One region of the Granulicatella elegans genome, then DNA from elsewhere that is predicted to be linked to it. Evidence: a T-box and tRNA genes for the amino acid it is inferred to sense, from the RefSeq annotation. Region 1 holds a T-box; the other holds one or more tRNA genes.
The links. The T-box of region 1 lies ahead of thrS (threonine--tRNA ligase). A T-box ahead of a tRNA ligase gene usually reads a tRNA of that ligase, here a tRNA-Thr.
Positions count from the first base shown of each region.

Region 1 (10,026 bases):
TTATTTAAAACAATTGAAAATTCCTGTCATTGATGCAGATGAAGTTGCTCGTAAAGTAGTCGAACCTAATAGTCAAGGTGCCAGAGAAATTAGAAAAGTTTTCGGTAGTGATGTGTTTGAAGAAAATGGAAGCTTAAATCGTCAAAAATTAGGGGAATTAGTTTTTTCAAATGCAGAAAACCGTCAAAAATTAGATGCTCTATTACAGCCTCTCATTAAAATTATGATTTTAGATGAAATCGAAGAGTATCGTCAAAAAGGGGAGAATATGATTGTCTTAGATTTGCCACTATTATTTGAAAAGCATTACGAGGAATTATGCGAAGAAATTATCGTTGTTTATGTCCCAAAAGAAATACAATTAGAACGATTAATGAAGAGAAATCAATATACAAAACAAGAAGCGATGTCTCGAATCGATTCTCAATTATCCATCGAAGAAAAACGAAAAAGAGCGACAGTATTATTGGATAATCAAACTTCGATTCAGCAGTTATATCATCAAGTTGAACAGTGGCTAGTAGAAAAGAAAAATGATATACTACAATAAGAAAAAAGTAGAAGAAAGGGGACATCGTCATGCAATGTCCAAAATGTAAATTTAATGGTTCACGAGTGATTGATAGCCGTCCAGCAGACGATGGTCGTTCAATTCGAAGAAGAAGAGAATGCGATGAATGTGGTTATCGATTTACAACTTTTGAACGGTTAGAAAAAGCGCCGATTTTAGTCATTAAAAGAAATGGAAATCGTGAAGCGTTTAGTCGTGAAAAATTATTAAATGGATTAGTTCGCTCAGCTGAAAAACGTCCGATTCCATTAAGTCAATTAGAACAAATTGTGAATGAAGTAGAACATAAAATTAATCAAGAGGGAGAAAATGAAATCTCAAGTATGTTAATCGGAGAGATGGTCATGGATTACCTCGCTAAAATTGATGATATTGCTTATATTCGTTTTGCAAGTGTCTATCGTCAATTTACCGATCGAAAAATGTTCTTAAAAGAATTAGAAAGAATGTCTTTTGAAATGGATCGTAAAGATAGTCAATCATAATAGGAGGATCAAATGGACGAGAAATCAATAAAGTGGAGTCAGTTGAATCCACGTGATTGTATTCAAGTAACTCAGCAAGTTTGGCTGACACAACGTGAATTACAATTTGTGACACAATTATATGTACCATTTTTAGGGGTTCAAGCCTCAACTTTATATTTAGTCTTATTTAGTGAGCTTTCTCCGAATTCCTATCAAAGTGATGTCATTCGATTGGCGGATTTATTGGCGTTAGTGAATATGGGAATTCCAGATTTTTACCAAGCAAGAATCCGTTTAGAATCGGTTGGCTTATTAAAAACATATCGTTATGAAGATGAAGAATCGATTAGTGCTCAATATACATTTGAATTACAAGCACCAGCAAGTCCAAATTTATTTTTCAAAGATGCTTTATTATCGACACTTTTAGTGAATCAAGTGGGGCATCAACGTTTTGAAATTTTACAAAAACGTTTTAGTGTAAAAGAAAAGGCTGCTTATGGGGAAGAGGTGACCAGTACTTTCCAAGAAGGATTCCAATTACCTTTCAATATGTCACAGTACAAGAGAAATATTGCTCAAGAAAAACAAATGATTAAAGATGTGAAGCAACAAGAATCATTAGTCATGAATTCTACTATTGATTGGGAATTATTAACCGATCTATTAAAGAGTCAATTTGTTCATGAACAGGCTTTAACGCCTGAGGTGAAGCAAATGTTAAATAGCTTCCAATTATATTATGGATTAACGGAAAGAGAAATTGCGCAATATGTGATTTATGCTGCGGATTTATCAACGGGTGAAATCGATGAAAAGGAATTGTATTCCATTATTATAAATGCAAATCAGCATTTAGCAGCACCTAAACAAGAGGAGGTTATTGTAACTCCAGTTGTTTCTAAAAAAGAAAGTATGCCTGCAGTTTCAGAAGTTGTTGCAAAAGAAAAACAAAAAGCAAGTCAAGCGGCTACTCATTTGCCTCAAACGATTCAACGATTAATAACCTTAGCAAAAGAAATGACACCATTTGACTTTATGACAAGTATTAAGCAACAAAGAAATGGCTATGTTTCAAATGGAGAACAACGAATTATTTTAGATTTAGTTCAAGTAGGAACGATTCCATCAGAAGTGATTAATATTTTAATTCATTACGTATTAGTTGTTAAAAATAATCCAACGATTAATAAAAATTTAATCGATACCATTGCAAATGATTGGAGTCAAAAAGGCATTCAAACAGCTGAAAGTGCCATTGAAGCGGTTCGACAAAGAGATAAAGAGTTTAAAGCAAGTCGTAAAGAAAAAATCGAAAATCGACAAGCACAGTCATATTCAGGTAAAAAATATTATGGAAATGCTCCAAAAGGAAGAGTGGCTTCTGTTCCTGACTGGGCAATGAAACCAAATGAAACAAAAGAAAGTCCATTAGATGATGAAAATCTTCAATTGTTAAAAGCACAGCTTTCTCAATTGAAAACAAGTGGGAATTCTGAACAAATGAAGGGAGAATAGTGATGGAAGGAATGCAAGATTTATTTGGCAATAAAACAGCTACTACAGCATTTCAACAACAGTATCAGAAAATTATAGCAGAAGTTTTACAAGATAAAGAAGTTCAACAATTTTTACAAGAACATCAAGAAGAAATTCCGCAAGAAAATTTAGTGAAAAGCTATTCAGCCCTATTGGAATATATTCAACAACGTGATGCTCGTATCCAAGGAGTAGAAACATACATTAAAGGGATGGAACCCTTATTAAGGGTGAACCAAGGTTTTGTTGAAGTCGTGTATCGTCCGACTCAAGAGTTTATCCAAAAACAACAGAAGCAAGATTTAACGAATCGAATTCATGCCATTAATATGCCTAAAAATTTATTACAGGTGACATTAAATTCCTTAGATATTACAAAAGAGCGTCAAGAAATTTTTAAAGCTTCATTGCAATTTATTAATGAATTATCTGCAAAGCCAAATGAATTTCACCGTGCGATTTATTTAGTCGGGTCATTTGGAGTAGGGAAGACTTATTTCTTAGCAGCTATTGCAAATGAATTAGCTCAAATCGGATTTGAAACAACTTTAGTGCATGTTCCAAGTTTATCAAGTGAACTCAAAAGTGCGATTGGTGCTAATCGTTTAGAAGAAAAGGTTGAAATTTTAAAAACTTCTCCAATTTTAATGTTAGATGATATTGGAGCTGAATCAAATTCTGCTTGGTTTAGAGATGAAATTTTAATGATTGTATTGGAATATCGTATGATGCAAGAATTACCAACATTCTTTTCATCTAATTTAACGATTGAAGAATTACAAGAACATTTAAGTGTCTCTAATCGTGGAGATGTAGAATTATTAAAAGCAAAACGTTTGATTGAACGTGTACGTTTCCTATCGAAAGAAATTTTCTTAGCTGGAGAAAATCGTCGCTATTCATAATTTTAAAATAGCTTGATTTTTATAAAAAATAGTGGTTAAATATTAATGAATTAAATATTTTGAAAATGATGAAAAAGACAAGAAACTGTTATCTGGTTATCTAATAGAGAGAAGTGGGTTGGTGGAACACTTCATCCGAGATAGTTTTACCACTTTTGAATCCTTGTTTGAATGAAGTAAGGCAAGGCGTAGCGGAGCGTTAGTCCGTTTAAGAGATTCGTTTAAAACGAATGAATTTGGGTGGAACCACGTAGAAATAACGTCCCATAGTTTGTATGAGTATGCAAACTATGGTTTTTTTGTTTTTTTAAAGCATTTTTGAAAGGAAAGAAGGAGAACAATGTCAATGATTAAAGTTACATTTCCAGATGGAGCTGTAAAAGAATTTGAACAAGGGATTTCAGTAAAAGAAGTTGCTGAAAGTATTAGTAAGAGCTTAGCAAAAAAAGCACTTGCAGGTAAAGTAAATGGAGAATTAGTCGATTTAAATCAAGCATTAACAGAAGATGCAAGTATTGAAATCGTAACACCAGACCATGAAGATGCATTAGGAATTTTGCGTCACTCAACAGCACACTTATTAGCGCATGCGTTAACTCGTTTATACCCAGGAATTCATTTTGGGGTGGGACCTGCAATTGAATCAGGATTTTATTATGATACAGATATGCCAAACCAATTAACAGAAGATGCTCTTCCAGAAGTGGAAGCAGAAATGATGAGAATTGTAAAAGAAAACTATCCAATCGTACGTCGTGAAGTAAGCCGTGCAGAAGCGTTAGAAATTTTTGCAAATGATCCATATAAAGTAGAATTAATTAATGGTTTACCAGAAGATGAAACAATTTCTATTTATCAACAAGAAGATTTCGTAGACTTATGTCGTGGAATCCACGTACCTTCAACAGGACGTATTCAAGTCTTCAAATTATTATCTCTTGCTGGAGCATATTGGAGAGGAAATTCTGATAATAAGATGATGCAACGTGTATACGGTACAGCATTCTTTGATAAAGCAGATTTAAAAGAATTCTTGAAAATGCGTGAAGAAGCAAAAGAACGTGACCATCGTAAATTAGGAAAAGAATTAGACTTATTTATGATTAGCCAAGAAGTTGGCTCAGGATTACCATTCTGGTTACCAAAAGGTGCTACAATTCGTCGTACAATTGAACGTTATATTGTAGACAAAGAAATTTCTCTTGGATACCAACATGTATATACTCCAGTAATGGCTGATGTAGGTTTGTATAAAACTTCAGGTCACTGGGCACACTATCAAGAAGATATGTTCCCTCCAATGGATATGGGAGATGGAGAATTATTAGTATTACGTCCAATGAACTGTCCACACCATATGATGGTTTATAAAAATCATATTCACAGCTATCGTGAATTACCTATTCGTATTGCTGAGTTAGGAATGATGCACCGTTACGAAAAATCAGGAGCATTATCTGGCCTACAACGTGTACGTGAAATGACATTAAATGATGGTCATACATTTGTTCGTCCTGATCAAATTAAAGATGAGTTCAAACGTATTCTTGATTTAATTCGTGAAGTATATAAAGATTTCAATGTAAAAGATTATCGATTCCGTTTAAGTTATCGTGATCCAGAAGATAAACACAAATACTTCGATGATGATGAAATGTGGAATAAAGCAGAAGCAATGTTAAAAGAAGCAATGGATGAAATGGGCTTAGAATATTTCGAAGCAATTGGTGAAGCTGCTTTCTATGGTCCAAAATTAGATATCCAATTCAAAACAGCAATGGGCTTAGAAGAAACAATGTCTACAATCCAATTAGACTTCTTATTACCAGAACGTTTTGACTTAACTTATGTAGGTGAAGATGGTGACAATACTCACCGTCCAGTAGTTATTCACCGTGGGGTAGTATCAACTGCAGAACGTTTTGTAGCTTACTTAATCGAAGAATATAAAGGAGCATTCCCAACTTGGTTAGCTCCAGTTCAAGCGACTTTAATTCCAGTAAGTGTGGAACATCATTATGATGCAGCTCGTGCATTAAAAGAAAAAATGATGAGCTTAGGATTACGTGTTGAATTAGATGACCGTAATGAAAAAATGGGTTACAAGATTCGTGCCTCTCAAACACAAAAAATCCCTTATCAATTAGTAATTGGGGATAAAGAAGTAGAAGAAGGAACAGTTACAGTTCGTCGCTATGGTTCAAAAGAAACTGTTACAATGACAATTGAAGCATACTTAGAACGTGTTCAACGTGAAATTGCAAACTTCTCTCGTCCGTTAGAAGATTAATCTAATTAGTAAATAAGTTTCCATCGGTTTATCCGGTGGATATTTGTTTAAAGTTACAAAAAAGGAGTTCATATATGACAACGATTGAAAATCCGATGGGAACGCAACCCGTCAAAAAATTATTGATGCAATTAGCGATTCCCGCAATGATTGCTAATGTCGTCAATGCCCTATATAATATTGTAGATCAAATTTTTATCGGACAAGGAGTTGGGTATTTAGGAAATGCTGCGACAAATATTGCATTTCCAATTACAACGATTTGTTTAGCATTAGGTTTAATGACAGGAGTAGGGGCTGCATCCAATTTTAATTTAGAATTAGGGCGTAAAGAAGTCAATAAAGCTAAAAGAATAGCAGGAACAGCGGTTATTCAATTAATTGTGATGGGAATTGCAATTTTCCTGCTTGTTCAAATCTTTTTAGCACCATTAATGCAATTGTTTGGAGCAACGGAACAAATTTTTGATTATGCCATGGAGTATTCTCGCATTACGGCTTATGGTATTCCGTTTTTCTTATTTTCAACAGGATTTAATCCTCTTGTTCGTTCAGATGGAAGAGCGACATTTTCAATGATGGCAATTATTGTCGGAGCTGTTTTAAACACAGTATTAGATCCAATTTTTATTTTTGTATTTCAAATGGGAATCGCTGGAGCCGCTTGGGCAACGGTGTTAAGTCAAATGATTTCAGCACTGTTATTATTTTCTTATATTCCAAAGTTTCGTTCCGTGAAGTTTCAATGGGAAGATTTTATTCCGCATATGCAGCAAGTAGAAGCCATTGCTGCTCTTGGATTAACTTCCTTTATTTTTCAAATTTCTGCTTTAATTGTACAAATTGTTTCCAATAATTTATTAAAAACTTATGGAGCTATGTCTATTTATGGTAGTGAAATTCCAATCGCAGTTGGTGGCATTGTAGCAAAAGTATTTGTCATTTTTATTGCGTTAATTATTGGAATGACTCAAGGCGTTCAACCAATTGTTGGTTATAATTATGGAGCAAAGCATTATTTACGAGTACGTCAAACCATCTTTTTAGCTTTAAAAATTGGATTTGGTCTCTCATTTGTCACTTGGGCAGTGTTTGAAATTTTCCCATTACAAATTATTGAATTATTCGGAAATGGAAATGATCTGTATTTTGAATTTGGAGTTCGTTATATGCGTTATTTTATGATGTTTCTATTCATTAATGGGCACACGATTTTAATGACAACATTTTTCCCAGCAATTGGAAAAGCAAAAACAGGAGCGTTTTTATCATTAGCAAGACAATTATTGATTTTATTACCTGTCATGCTTTCGATGACGTATATTTTTGGAGTAGAGGGGATGATGTTTGCTACTCCTGTATCAGATGTGATTGCATTAGTTCTATGTGTGTATTTCTTTAAGCGAGAATTAGACGATATTCATAGGAAAGAAGAATTGATTTTATCCAAATAAACATTAGAGAGTGAAGTAGCTGAATACTTTGCTCTTTTTTCTTTCTAAGATGGAAATGTTTCGTAAATTGGTTTAAGATAGAGGAAAGGAGTGATGACATGGAATGGAAAACTTTATTGGCAACTACTCGTCTTTCAGACAAAGAGTCAAACCATCGTAACGAGTTTGATGATGATTATAAAAGAATTGTAACAAGTCCAGCTTTTAGGCGATTACAAGATAAAACGCAAGTATTTCCTTTAGAAAGATTAGACTTTATTCATACAAGGTTAACACATTCTTTAGAAGTAGCAATGATTGCAAGAACGCTAGTGAGTGAAATTGTACGGTCATTGCAACAAGAGTCATTGACTGAAACAGATTCCAGCAAACAAGAAATGATGAACTATCAAAGTGATATTGCTAGAATTGTAGAATGTGCTAGTTTATTACATGATATTGGTAATCCTCCTTATGGACATTTTGGAGAAGATATTATTCGACAATGGTTTAAGAAGAATTTACCTAAGATTTTAGCAGAATATTCAGATGTTGCAGATGAATTTTTAGAAAGTCCTTATGTACATGATTTTTATCATTTTGAAGGGAACGCTCAATCACTAAGAATTATATCGAAGTTACATGATTTTAAGGGAAACTTTGATGGATTAGATTTAACTCCAGCAACTATTAATACGATTTTAAAATACACACGTGCTTCAAATCAGCCGAAAACGGAGAAAATCACTTCGAAAAAAGTAGGATTTTTTAGATCTGAAGAAGATAATTTTCGTCAAATTACTTCGATTACAGGAACTGGTGAAAATCGCCATCCATTGACGTTTATTTTAGAAGCTGCAGATGATATTGCCTATTTAATAGCAGATATGGAAGATGCCATTGGAAAAGGTGCTTTAAGATTTGCCGTTGTAAAAGAATATTTACATTCCGTATTAAAAGAAGATAAAACTTCTCCGCATTCAAAAAAAGTCGTGAAAATATTAGAAACAATTGATGAAGAAATTTTTAGTATTAATCAATTTTTTGTCGATATAAGAACGATGTTAATCGATGCAGCGACAGAGTCTTTTGTCATTCATTATGATCAGATTATGAATGGTGACTATCAACAAGATTTATTAACGGAGTCTAGTGCGCATGGGTTATACACTCATTTAAGAAAAATTTCTGAAGATAAAATCTATGATCATAAGAGTATTTTACGATTAGAAATTTCAGGTTATTCTACTTTAACGTATTTATTAGATAGTTTTGTTCCACCATTAGTAGCCTATGATACAAACCGTCGATTGGATTATGTTGATTTGAAGAAAATTGGTATCATTTCAGAAAGTCAAAAACGTTCGTATCATTATTTTGCAGAAGGTAAATCTGAAGTAGAGAAATTATATTTACGCTTATTATTGGCAACTGATTTTATATCAGGAATGACGGATAGTTATGCGCATCAACTTTACCGAGATATGGTAGGAATTTAGTAGTTATTTGAAAGGAATTTATACATGAATCAAACATTAGAATATTTACAAGAATTATTAGCAGTCCCTTCTCCAACGGGATATACTGTAGGAGTGCAGGAGTATTTAATGAAAACTCTTGAAAAATTAGGATACCCTTATAAAAGAACACCAAAGGGAAATATTATCGTAACGGTAGAGGGGAAGGACAATGCTAGTAGTCGTGTAGTAACTGCCCATGTGGATACATTAGGAGCGATTGTTCGTGCCATTAAACCAAGTGGTCGTTTGAAATTAGATAAAATTGGTGGTTATCCATGGAATATGATTGAAGGAGAAAACTGTACCGTTCATATTGCTTCAACGGGTGAAAGTGTAACGGGAACAATTTTAATTCATCAAACAAGTTGTCATGTTTATAAAGATGCTGGTACAGCAGAACGGACGCAAGATAATATGGAAGTTCGTTTGGATCTAGTAGTCAATTCTGAACAAGAGACAAGAAGTTTAGGGATTGAAGTGGGAGACTTTGTTTCCTTTGATCCACGTACGACGATAACTCCAACGGGATTTGTAAAAAGTCGTTTCTTAGATGATAAAGTTAGTGCAGCTATTTTATTAAATTTATTAAAAACTTATCGTGATTGGCATATTCAGTTGCCAGTAACGACTCATTTTATGTTTAGTTGTATTGAAGAAACGGGAACGGGAGCGAATAGTAGCATTCCTGAAAATGCTGTGGAATTTTTAGCAGTAGATATGGGAGCTATGGGAGATGACCAACAAACAGATGAATATACGGTTTCTATTTGTGTGAAAGATGGTTCTGGTCCCTATAATTATACGCTACGTCAACATTTAGTAGACTTAGCAAAAGAAAATAAAATTGACTATCGATTAGATATTTATCCATTTTATGGAAGTGATGCTTCAGCAGCCATGTGTGCAGGAGCAGATGTTAAACATGCTCTACTAGGCGCAGGAATTGAATCGAGTCATTCATATGAAAGAACGCATATTAAATCAATTCAAGCAACTGAAGCTTTAGTAGATGCTTATTTAAAAAGCGAATTAGTATAATAAAAACGACTCTTATCGTTTGATAGGAGTCGTTTATTTTATGTTATAGAATGCAATTAATGAGTCTCATAACCCATTAAAATTCCGCCTTGTTCAGCATAGTAGCTACATAATCCACTAGTAGGATAAGCTTGAACATCGGCATTAGGAAATTCAGAGTGAATTGCTGTTGTAATCATGGCACAAATTTCTGGATTGTCACAATGACTAATGGCAACACGTCCACCTTGGTAATTGTTCTTTTTCATTTCATCCCAGATAGC
Region 1 is NZ_CP085953.1:1,299,494-1,309,519, forward strand. Features, by position in the region: gene coaE (dephospho-CoA kinase) at 1-550, shown strand, start outside; gene nrdR (transcriptional regulator NrdR) at 580-1,056, shown strand; gene LK443_RS06490 (replication initiation and membrane attachment family protein) at 1,069-2,556, shown strand; gene dnaI (primosomal protein DnaI) at 2,559-3,482, shown strand; T-box leader at 3,542-3,752, shown strand; gene thrS (threonine--tRNA ligase) at 3,829-5,772, shown strand; gene LK443_RS06505 (MATE family efflux transporter) at 5,847-7,226, shown strand; gene LK443_RS06510 (deoxyguanosinetriphosphate triphosphohydrolase) at 7,325-8,704, shown strand; gene LK443_RS06515 (M42 family metallopeptidase) at 8,729-9,763, shown strand; gene LK443_RS06520 (DegV family protein) at 9,820-10,026, opposite strand, start outside.

Region 2 (10,026 bases), 690 kb from region 1:
TAAAATGGGCAGAAGCGGAAGAATTTCATAAAATGCCATTTTCAAAAGTGCAAACAAAATTATGGGAACACGTGATTCAACAAGAAAAGAATAATACGCTGTAGATATTCACAGAAGCAACGAAATATGCTATACTACAGTCGAATGTGTATATTAAGAAAAGGGAGCTTTTCTAAAATCGATATAGAAGGTTGGACTCGTGATGCAAAATCCAAGAGAAGGAGAATTCATCACTGTCAAGAGTTATAAACATGATGGCAGTCTTCATCGTACGTGGAGAGATAGTATGGTGTTAAAAACAAGTGACCAAGCAATTATCGCTTGTAATGATCATACATTAGTAACCGAAGCGGATGGAAGACGTTGGCTAACAAGAGAACCAGCGCTGTTATACTATCATAAGCATTACTGGTTTAATGTAGTAACCATGATTCGTCAAAAAGGAATATCATACTATTGTAATCTAGCTTCTCCTTATGTATTAGATAAAGAAGCATTAAAATATATTGATTATGATTTAGATATTAAAATATTCCCGGATGGTGAAAAAAGACTATTAGATGTCGACGAATATGAACAACACCGCCGAAAAATGCATTATTCAAAAGAGATTGATCAAATTTTGAAGGCGAATGTTGAAATTCTAGTCGATTGGATTAACAATAAAAAAGGTCCATTTTCACCAGAGTACGTTGACTTATGGTATGAACGTTATTGTCAACTAACCTATCGAAAACAATAGCTCAAGGTAGTGTGAGTAAGAAAATGTTTTGAAGTGAGAGCTTCAAAACATTTTTTTAAAAGATAAAAAAGTTTTAAAAAAGACTTGCAAAGAATAAAAAGCTATGGTAAATTATAAACACTGTTAACGAATGTTCGCCTTTGAAACGATTGCGAAAAATAAATTTAAAATAAATTTTAAAAAGTAGTTGACAGAAAAAAACGCCTGTGATAATATATAGGAGTTGTCGCGATAAAGCGACGTTGACCTTTGAAAACTAAACAAAGAAGACAAACCAAATGTGTAGGGACTTCACAAAAGTGAAGAAACAACAATTTCTTTTCTCTAAGGAGAAAAACAATAAGTCAGTAATTAAATGAGCTTTCAAAAGCTCATGAATGTATTTTCATGAGAGTTTGATCCTGGCTCAGGACGAACGCTGGCGGCGTGCCTAATACATGCAAGTCGAACGAGAGCGACCGGTGCTTGCACAGGTCAATCTAGTGGCGAACGGGTGAGTAACACGTGGGTAACCTGCCCATCAGAGGGGGATAACATTCGGAAACGGATGCTAAAACCGCATAGGTTCTTTAGTCGCATGACTGAAGAAGGAAAAGAGGCTTCGGCTTCTGCTGATGGATGGACCCGCGGTGCATTAGCTAGTTGGTGAGGTAACGGCTCACCAAGGCCGTGATGCATAGCCGACCTGAGAGGGTGATCGGCCACATTGGGACTGAGACACGGCCCAAACTCCTACGGGAGGCAGCAGTAGGGAATCTTCCGCAATGGACGCAAGTCTGACGGAGCAACGCCGCGTGAGTGAAGAAGGATTTCGGTTCGTAAAACTCTGTTGTTAGAGAAGAACAGCGCATAGAGTAACTGTTATGCGTGTGACGGTATCTAACCAGAAAGCCACGGCTAACTACGTGCCAGCAGCCGCGGTAATACGTAGGTGGCAAGCGTTGTCCGGATTTATTGGGCGTAAAGCGAGCGCAGGCGGTCAATTAAGTCTGATGTGAAAGCCCCCGGCTCAACCGGGGAGGGTCATTGGAAACTGGTTGACTTGAGTGCAGAAGAGGAGAGTGGAATTCCATGTGTAGCGGTGAAATGCGTAGATATATGGAGGAACACCAGTGGCGAAGGCGACTCTCTGGTCTGTAACTGACGCTGAGGCTCGAAAGCGTGGGTAGCAAACAGGATTAGATACCCTGGTAGTCCACGCCGTAAACGATGAGTGCTAAGTGTTGGAGGGTTTCCGCCCTTCAGTGCTGCAGTTAACGCATTAAGCACTCCGCCTGGGGAGTACGACCGCAAGGTTGAAACTCAAAGGAATTGACGGGGACCCGCACAAGCGGTGGAGCATGTGGTTTAATTCGAAGCAACGCGAAGAACCTTACCAAGTCTTGACATCCTTTGACCACTCTAGAGATAGAGCATTCCCTTCGGGGACAAAGAGACAGGTGGTGCATGGTTGTCGTCAGCTCGTGTCGTGAGATGTTGGGTTAAGTCCCGCAACGAGCGCAACCCTTATTACTAGTTGCCAGCATTGAGTTGGGCACTCTAGTGAGACTGCCGGTGACAAACCGGAGGAAGGTGGGGATGACGTCAAATCATCATGCCCCTTATGACTTGGGCTACACACGTGCTACAATGGATGGTACAACGAGCAGCGAACTCGCGAGGGTAAGCGAATCTCTTAAAGCCATTCTCAGTTCGGATTGTAGGCTGCAACTCGCCTACATGAAGCCGGAATCGCTAGTAATCGCGGATCAGCACGCCGCGGTGAATACGTTCCCGGGTCTTGTACACACCGCCCGTCACACCACGAGAGTTTGTAACACCCAAAGTCGGTGAGGTAACCTTACGGAGCCAGCCGCCTAAGGTGGGATAGATGATTGGGGTGAAGTCGTAACAAGGTAGCCGTATCGGAAGGTGCGGCTGGATCACCTCCTTTCTAAGGATAACATCTAATGTTTCGACGTTAGATGAACACGGAACCCTACAGGTTGAAATCTTTGTTTAGTTTTGAGAGGTTAACTCTCAAAACAATAAGTCTAAATCCGAACGGGCCTATAGCTCAGCTGGTTAGAGCGCACGCCTGATAAGCGTGAGGTCGATGGTTCGAGTCCATTTAGGCCCATAAGTTTCGAATTTAATGGGGGCTTAGCTCAGCTGGGAGAGCGCCTGCTTTGCACGCAGGAGGTCAGCGGTTCGATCCCGCTAGTCTCCATACTATCCGAAAGGATAGAAACTCGACCTTTGAAAACTGAATACTATATCACAAATGAAAACCAAAAATTTACCGAGAGTTAGAGAAATCTAACGAAAAAGAGTTTTTTAACAAGAAGCAACGCGACCATAATGGTTAAGTGAATAAGGGCGCACGGTGAATGCCTTGGCACTAGGAGCCGAAGAAGGACGGAACGAACACCGATATGCTTTGGGGAGCTGTAAGTAAGCTAAGATCCAGAGATTTCCGAATGGGGGAACCCAACACCCGTGATGGGGTGTTACGCATAAGCGCAGGCTTATGACGAGGTAGACGCGGGGAACTGAAACATCTCATTACCCGCAGGAAGAGAAAGAAAAATCGATTTCCTGAGTAGCGGCGAGCGAAACGGGAAGAGCCCAAACCAGTGTGCATGCACACTGGGGTTGTAGGACTTTCAACAACGTGTATGACAATCTGTAGCAGAACCCTGTTGGAAAGCAGGATCAAAGAAGGTGACAGTCCTGTATGCAAAACAGAAAGTTGGCACAAGAGAGCACCTGAGTACGGCGGGACACGAGGAATCCCGTCGGAATCCGCCAGGACCATCTGGCAAGGCTAAATACTACCTAGTGACCGATAGTGAACCAGTACCGTGAGGGAAAGGTGAAAAGAACCCCGGGAGGGGAGTGAAAGAGTACCTGAAACCGTGTGCTTACAAGTAGTCAGAGCCCGTTAATGGGTGATGGCGTGCCTTTTGTAGAATGAACCGGCGAGTTACGTTAACATGCGAGGTTAAGATGAAGAGTCGGAGCCGTAGCGAAAGCGAGTCTGAATAGGGCGGCAGAGTATGTTGACGTAGACCCGAAACCAAGTGATCTACCCATGTCCAGGTTGAAGGTGCGGTAAAACGCACTGGAGGACCGAACCAGGGCACGTTGAAAAGTGCTTGGATGAGGTGTGGGTAGCGGAGAAATTCCAATCGAACTTGGAGATAGCTGGTTCTCTCCGAAATAGCTTTAGGGCTAGCCTCGGAATGAAGAATCGTGGAGGTAGAGCACTGTTTGGACTAGGGGCCCATCTCGGGTTACCGAATTCAGATAAACTCCGAATGCCATGTATTTATGTCCGGGAGTCAGACTGCGAGTGATAAGATCCGTAGTCGAAAGGGAAACAGCCCAGACCACCAGCTAAGGTCCCAAAATATCTGTTAAGTGGAAAAGGATGTGGGGTTGCACAGACAACTAGGATGTTGGCTTAGAAGCAGCCATCATTCAAAGAGTGCGTAATAGCTCACTAGTCGAGTGACCCTGCGCCGAAAATGTAACGGGGCTAAACAGATTACCGAAGCTGTGGATTCAGATAATAACTGAGTGGTAGGAGAGCGTTCTAAGGGCGAAGAAGCATGACCGTAAGGACATGTGGAGCGCTTAGAAGTGAGAATGCCGGTATGAGTAGCGAAAGACGGGTGAGAATCCCGTCCACCGAATGACTAAGGTTTCCTGGGGAAGGCTCGTCCTCCCAGGGTTAGTCGGGACCTAAGGCGAGGCCGAAAGGCGTAGTCGATGGATAACAGGTTGATATTCCTGTACTTCTGTTAATTGTTTGAGCAATGGAGGGACGCAGGAGGCTAAGTTGAGCGTACGAGTGGAAAAGTACGTCCAAGCAGCGAGTCCGCTGATGAGTGAAATGCTTGTCACAAACGGGGTAAGCTGTGAAGGGGAGCGAAAAAAAGTAGCGAAGCAACTGACGTCACACTGCCGAGAAAAGCTTCTAGTGAGATTAACAGAACCCGTACCGCAAACCGACACAGGTAGTTGAGTGGAGAACACTAAGGTGAGCGAGCGAACTCTCGTTAAGGAACTCGGCAAAATGACCCCGTAACTTCGGGAGAAGGGGTGCTGGTAGAAATACCAGCCGCAGTGAATAGGCCCAGGCGACTGTTTATCAAAAACATAGGTCTCTGCAAAATCGAAAGATGACGTATAGGGGCTGACGCCTGCCCGGTGCTGGAAGGTTAAGAGGAGAGGTTAGTCCATTAGGGCGAAGCTTTGAATTGAAGCCCCAGTAAACGGCGGCCGTAACTATAACGGTCCTAAGGTAGCGAAATTCCTTGTCGGGTAAGTTCCGACCCGCACGAAAGGCGTAACGATCTGGGCACTGTCTCAACGAGAGACTCGGTGAAATTATAGTACCTGTGAAGATGCAGGTTACCCGCGACAGGACGGAAAGACCCCATGGAGCTTTACTGTAGTTTGATATTGAGTGTTTGTGTGACATGTACAGGATAGGTAGGAGCCGAAGAGATGGGAACGCCAGTTTCCAAGGAGGCAATGGTGGGATACTACCCTTGTTACATGAACCCTCTAACCCGCACCTAGAAGCAAGGTGGGAGACAGTGTCAGACGGGCAGTTTGACTGGGGCGGTCGCCTCCTAAAGTGTAACGGAGGCGCCCAAAGGTTCCCTCAGAATGGTTGGAAATCATTCGAAGAGTGTAAAGGCAGAAGGGAGCTTGACTGCGAGACCAACAAGTCGAGCAGGGACGAAAGTCGGGCTTAGTGATCCGGTGGTACCGAATGGAAGGGCCATCGCTCAACGGATAAAAGCTACCCTGGGGATAACAGGCTTATCTCCCCCAAGAGTTCACATCGACGGGGAGGTTTGGCACCTCGATGTCGGCTCATCGCATCCTGGGGCTGAAGTCGGTCCCAAGGGTTGGGCTGTTCGCCCATTAAAGCGGTACGCGAGCTGGGTTCAGAACGTCGTGAGACAGTTCGGTCCCTATCCGTCGCGGGCGTTGGAAATTTGAGAGGAGCTGTCCTTAGTACGAGAGGACCGGGATGGACACACCGCTGGTGTACCAGTTGTTCTGCCAAGAGCATCGCTGGGTAGCTATGTGTGGACGGGATAAACGCTGAAAGCATCTAAGCGTGAAGCCCCCCTCGAGATGAGATTTCCCATCATTTTAAGTGAGTAAGACCCCTGAGAGACGAACAGGTAGATAGGCTAGGAGTGGAAGTGCCGTGAGGCATGGAGCGGACTAGTACTAATCGGTCGAGGACTTAACCAAGGTTGAAGGTAAATGAGGAAGGAATTGGATATAGATTCAGTTTTGAGAGAGCGAGAGCTTTTTCAAGAGAGAAGTGTGGTGACGATGGCAAGAAGGATACACCTGTTCCCATCTCGAACACAGAAGTTAAGCTTCTTAGCGCCGATAGTAGTTGGGGGTTTCCCCCTGTGAGGGTAGGACGTTGCCACGCTTTTCAAATATTATGGAGGTTTAGCTCAGCTGGGAGAGCACCTGCCTTACAAGCAGGGGGTCAGCGGTTCGATCCCGTTAACCTCCATGAATCATGAGTGATTAGCTCAGTTGGTAGAGCATCTGACTTTTAATCAGAGGGTCACAGGTTCGAGCCCTGTATCACTCATTCTCAAGCGAGAAATCGCGGGTGTGGCGGAATTGGCAGACGCACTAGATTTAGGATCTAGCGCCGAGAGGCGTGGGGGTTCGAGTCCCTTCACCCGCACTATTAAGTTTCGGCCGGCTTAGCTCAGTTGGTAGAGCATCTGATTTGTAATCAGAGGGTCGAGGGTTCAAGTCCTTTAGCCGGCATTTAAATGAATAAATTTGCGGAAGTAGTTCAGTGGTAGAACACCACCTTGCCAAGGTGGGGGTCGCGGGTTCGAACCCCGTCTTCCGCTTTGCCAATGATAAACCATGGCCCATGCCGGGGTGGCGGAATTGGCAGACGCACAGGACTTAAAATCCTGCGGTCAGTGATGACCGTGCCGGTTCGATCCCGGCCCTCGGCATTTTCAATATAATTGAATAAAATTTGCACCCATAGCTCAATTGGATAGAGTACTTGACTACGAATCAAGCGGTTACAGGTTCGACTCCTGTTGGGTGCATTTTTTCTATATATAAGTAAATAAGTAGCACCCATAGCTCAATTGGATAGAGTACTTGACTACGAATCAAGCGGTTACAGGTTCGACTCCTGTTGGGTGCATTATCGGGAATTAGCTCAGCTTGGTAGAGCACTTGGTTTGGGACCAAGGGGTCGTAGGTTCGAATCCTGTATTCCCGATTAGATGACAAGTAAGTACTAGCTTACTTGTCTTTTTTTGTTTATAATATAATTATTAACAAATTGGAGGAATTTTATATGGTATTAGGTAGTATCGAAGCTGGTGGTACAAAGTTTGTTTGTGCCATTGGAAATCATGATATGGAAGTTTTAGAAAGAATTTCAATTCCAACGACAACTCCAGAGGAAACTTTACCGAAAGTTTTTGAATTTTTTAAAAAGTATGAACAAGAATTAGAAGCGGTGGGTGTGGGTGCTTTTGGTCCTATTGATAGTAATAAAAAATCTGCAACATTTGGATACATTACTTCTACTCCAAAATTAGCATGGCAAAATTTTGATTTCATTGGTGAATTGAAACGTCATTTAAATGTACCAATGAATTGGACAACTGATGTAAATGCAGCAGCTTATGGCGAATACTATTTTGGTCATGGAAAAGATTTAGAAAGTTTAGTGTATTATACATTTGGAACCGGTGTTGGTGGTGGAGCTATCCAACGTGGTAAGTTTGTAGGTGGGATGAACTTCCCTGAAATGGGTCATATGATTGTCAAACGTCATCCTGAAGATAATGCAAAATGTGTATGTCCTTTCCACTCTGACTGTTTAGAAGGTTTAGCAGCTGGACCAGCCTTACAAGAGAAAGCGGGACGTCCTGCATTTGAATTAGAGCCAACTGATCCAATTTGGGATATTGAAGCTTATTATGCTGCACAATGTATTTATAATACAACATTAATTTTAGCACCTGAAGTGATTGTTTTAGGTGGTGGAGTGATGCAACAGTCTCATTTATTAAAGAAAGTTAAGCAAGAATTTGAGAAATTAATGAATGGTTATGTTGGTTATCCTTCTGTTGATGAGTATATACAAACTCCAGCTTTAGGGAATAATGCAGCAACAATTGGATGCTTAGCAATGGCGAAGACTCTTTCTGAACGTTAATAATAACTGACTTCTTATACCGTAGTAATGGACGCCAGCAAACCTTTGGTTTCATTACTTTGCATCTTAATTTTTATATCTATTTGTCTGAACTCTATCCATTGTATAGGGTTCTTTTTTTATTTTTCTGAGATTTGTTTGTTGACTATTACTAAACTTAGAGTATAATAAGTCATAGTGTTATTAAACTTTTAGTTTAAAAATGGAGGGATAATATGGAAATAGGGAGTCAATTAAAAGCACTTCGTGTTCAAAAAGGACTGACCCAAGAAGAATTAGCCGAGAGGACGGATTTATCAAAAGGATATATATCCCAATTAGAAAATGATCTAAGTTCACCTTCGATGGACACATTTTTTGATATTTTAGAAGTATTAGGATGTGCGCCAAAGGATTTCTTTGAAGATGGACCGGAAGAAGCTTTAATCGTTTATGGACCTGAAGATATGACTGTTATGGAGAATCCAAAACATAAAACAATCGTGACTTGGTTAAATCCAGATTCAAATGAACATGAGATGGAACCAGTAATATTGGAATTTCAACCGAAAGGCGAATACAAAGTGTTCGAACCATCATTATCCGAAACTTTTGGATATGTTCTAGAAGGTAAAGTTCAGGTGAAAGTAGGAAAACAAATAGAAATTGTCTCAAAAGGAGAATCATTTTATTTTGAAGCTTCTGCTAAGCACCAAATTAAAAATGCTGGCAATGAAACAAGTAAGGTGTTAATTGTTGCAACAAATTCTTATTTATAAAAAGGAAGGATTGGTACAAAACATGTCTAACAATACAATTATTACATTTGAAAATGTTACAAAATCTTATGATGATACTCAAGTTTTAAAAAATATTAACTTTGGAATTGAAAAAGGGAAATTTTATACATTATTAGGCCCTTCAGGATGTGGAAAAACTACCATTCTTCGTATTATTGCTGGTTTTACTGATGCAACAACTGGAACAGTTACACTAAATGGAGAAGATGTAACGGATTTACCACCAAATAAACGTAAAGTAAATACTGTATTCCAAGACTATGCATTATTCCCTCATATGAATGTATTTGAAAATATTGCATTCGGTTTACGTTTGAAAAAATTACCTGAAGATGCGATTAAACAAAAAGTTTCTGAAGCATTAAAATTAGTTCAATTATCAGGGTATGAAAAACGTGAGATTGTTCAAATGTCTGGAGGACAACAACAGCGTGTAGCGATTGCTCGTGCATTAGTGAATGAACCAGAAGTTCTATTATTAGATGAACCATTATCAGCATTAGACTTAAAATTAAGAACTGACATGCAGTATGAATTACGTGAATTACAACAACGTTTAGGAATTACATTTATTTTCGTGACGCATGACCAAGAAGAAGCTCTTGCGATGAGTGATGAAATCTTCGTATTAAATGGTGGGGAAATTATTCAATCTGGGACTCCAGTTGATATTTATGATGAACCAATTAACCGTTTCGTTGCGGACTTTATCGGAGAAAGTAATATCGTTGCTGGTGTGATGAAAGAAGACTACTTAGTAGAATTTGTTGGTAAAGAATTTGAATGTGCCGATGCTGGTATGCGTCCAAATGAAAAAGTTGAAATCGTTATTCGTCCGGAAGATTTATCTCTAACAAGTGTGGATAAAGGAAAATTAATTGTTGAAGTGGATACACAATTATTCCGTGGAGTTCACTATGAAATTATTTGTTATGACGAAAATAAAAATGAGTGGATGATTCACTCAACGAAAAAAGCAGAAGTTGGTTCTAAAGTTGGATTATACTTCGAGCCACAAGATATTCACGTAATGCGTTTTGGAGAAAGTGAAGAAGAATTTGATGCACGTCTAGAAAGCTATGAGGAAGTGGAGGACGATAGCAATGAGTAAAAATTCTCGCATGTGCTTTTCCATTCCATATCTGTTATGGTTGGCATTATTTGTAGTAGCGCCTTTGGCGATGATTTTCTATAAGTCATTTTTTGATATTAATAATCAATTAACGATTGGAAACTATACGAATTATTTTTCTTCTGGTAATTATTTAGAAATGACA
Region 2 is NZ_CP085953.1:99,325-109,350, reverse strand. Features, by position in the region: gene mutY (A/G-specific adenine glycosylase) at 1-104, shown strand, start outside; gene LK443_RS00560 (DUF402 domain-containing protein) at 203-742, shown strand; rRNA gene LK443_RS00555 (16S ribosomal RNA) at 1,126-2,675, shown strand; tRNA gene LK443_RS00550 (tRNA-Ile) at 2,788-2,861, shown strand; tRNA gene LK443_RS00545 (tRNA-Ala) at 2,879-2,951, shown strand; rRNA gene LK443_RS00540 (23S ribosomal RNA) at 3,085-6,001, shown strand; rRNA gene rrf (5S ribosomal RNA) at 6,076-6,191, shown strand; tRNA gene LK443_RS00530 (tRNA-Val) at 6,206-6,278, shown strand; tRNA gene LK443_RS00525 (tRNA-Lys) at 6,287-6,359, shown strand; tRNA gene LK443_RS00520 (tRNA-Leu) at 6,377-6,458, shown strand; tRNA gene LK443_RS00515 (tRNA-Thr) at 6,472-6,544, shown strand; tRNA gene LK443_RS00510 (tRNA-Gly) at 6,562-6,633, shown strand; tRNA gene LK443_RS00505 (tRNA-Leu) at 6,659-6,744, shown strand; tRNA gene LK443_RS00500 (tRNA-Arg) at 6,770-6,843, shown strand; tRNA gene LK443_RS00495 (tRNA-Arg) at 6,871-6,944, shown strand; tRNA gene LK443_RS00490 (tRNA-Pro) at 6,949-7,022, shown strand; gene LK443_RS00485 (ROK family protein) at 7,101-7,970, shown strand; gene LK443_RS00480 (helix-turn-helix domain-containing protein) at 8,186-8,728, shown strand; gene LK443_RS00475 (ABC transporter ATP-binding protein) at 8,751-9,860, shown strand; gene LK443_RS00470 (ABC transporter permease) at 9,853-10,026, shown strand, end outside.
Region 2: it encodes a tRNA-Thr, which carries the amino acid that the T-box ahead of thrS (threonine--tRNA ligase) is inferred to sense. The anticodon was not compared.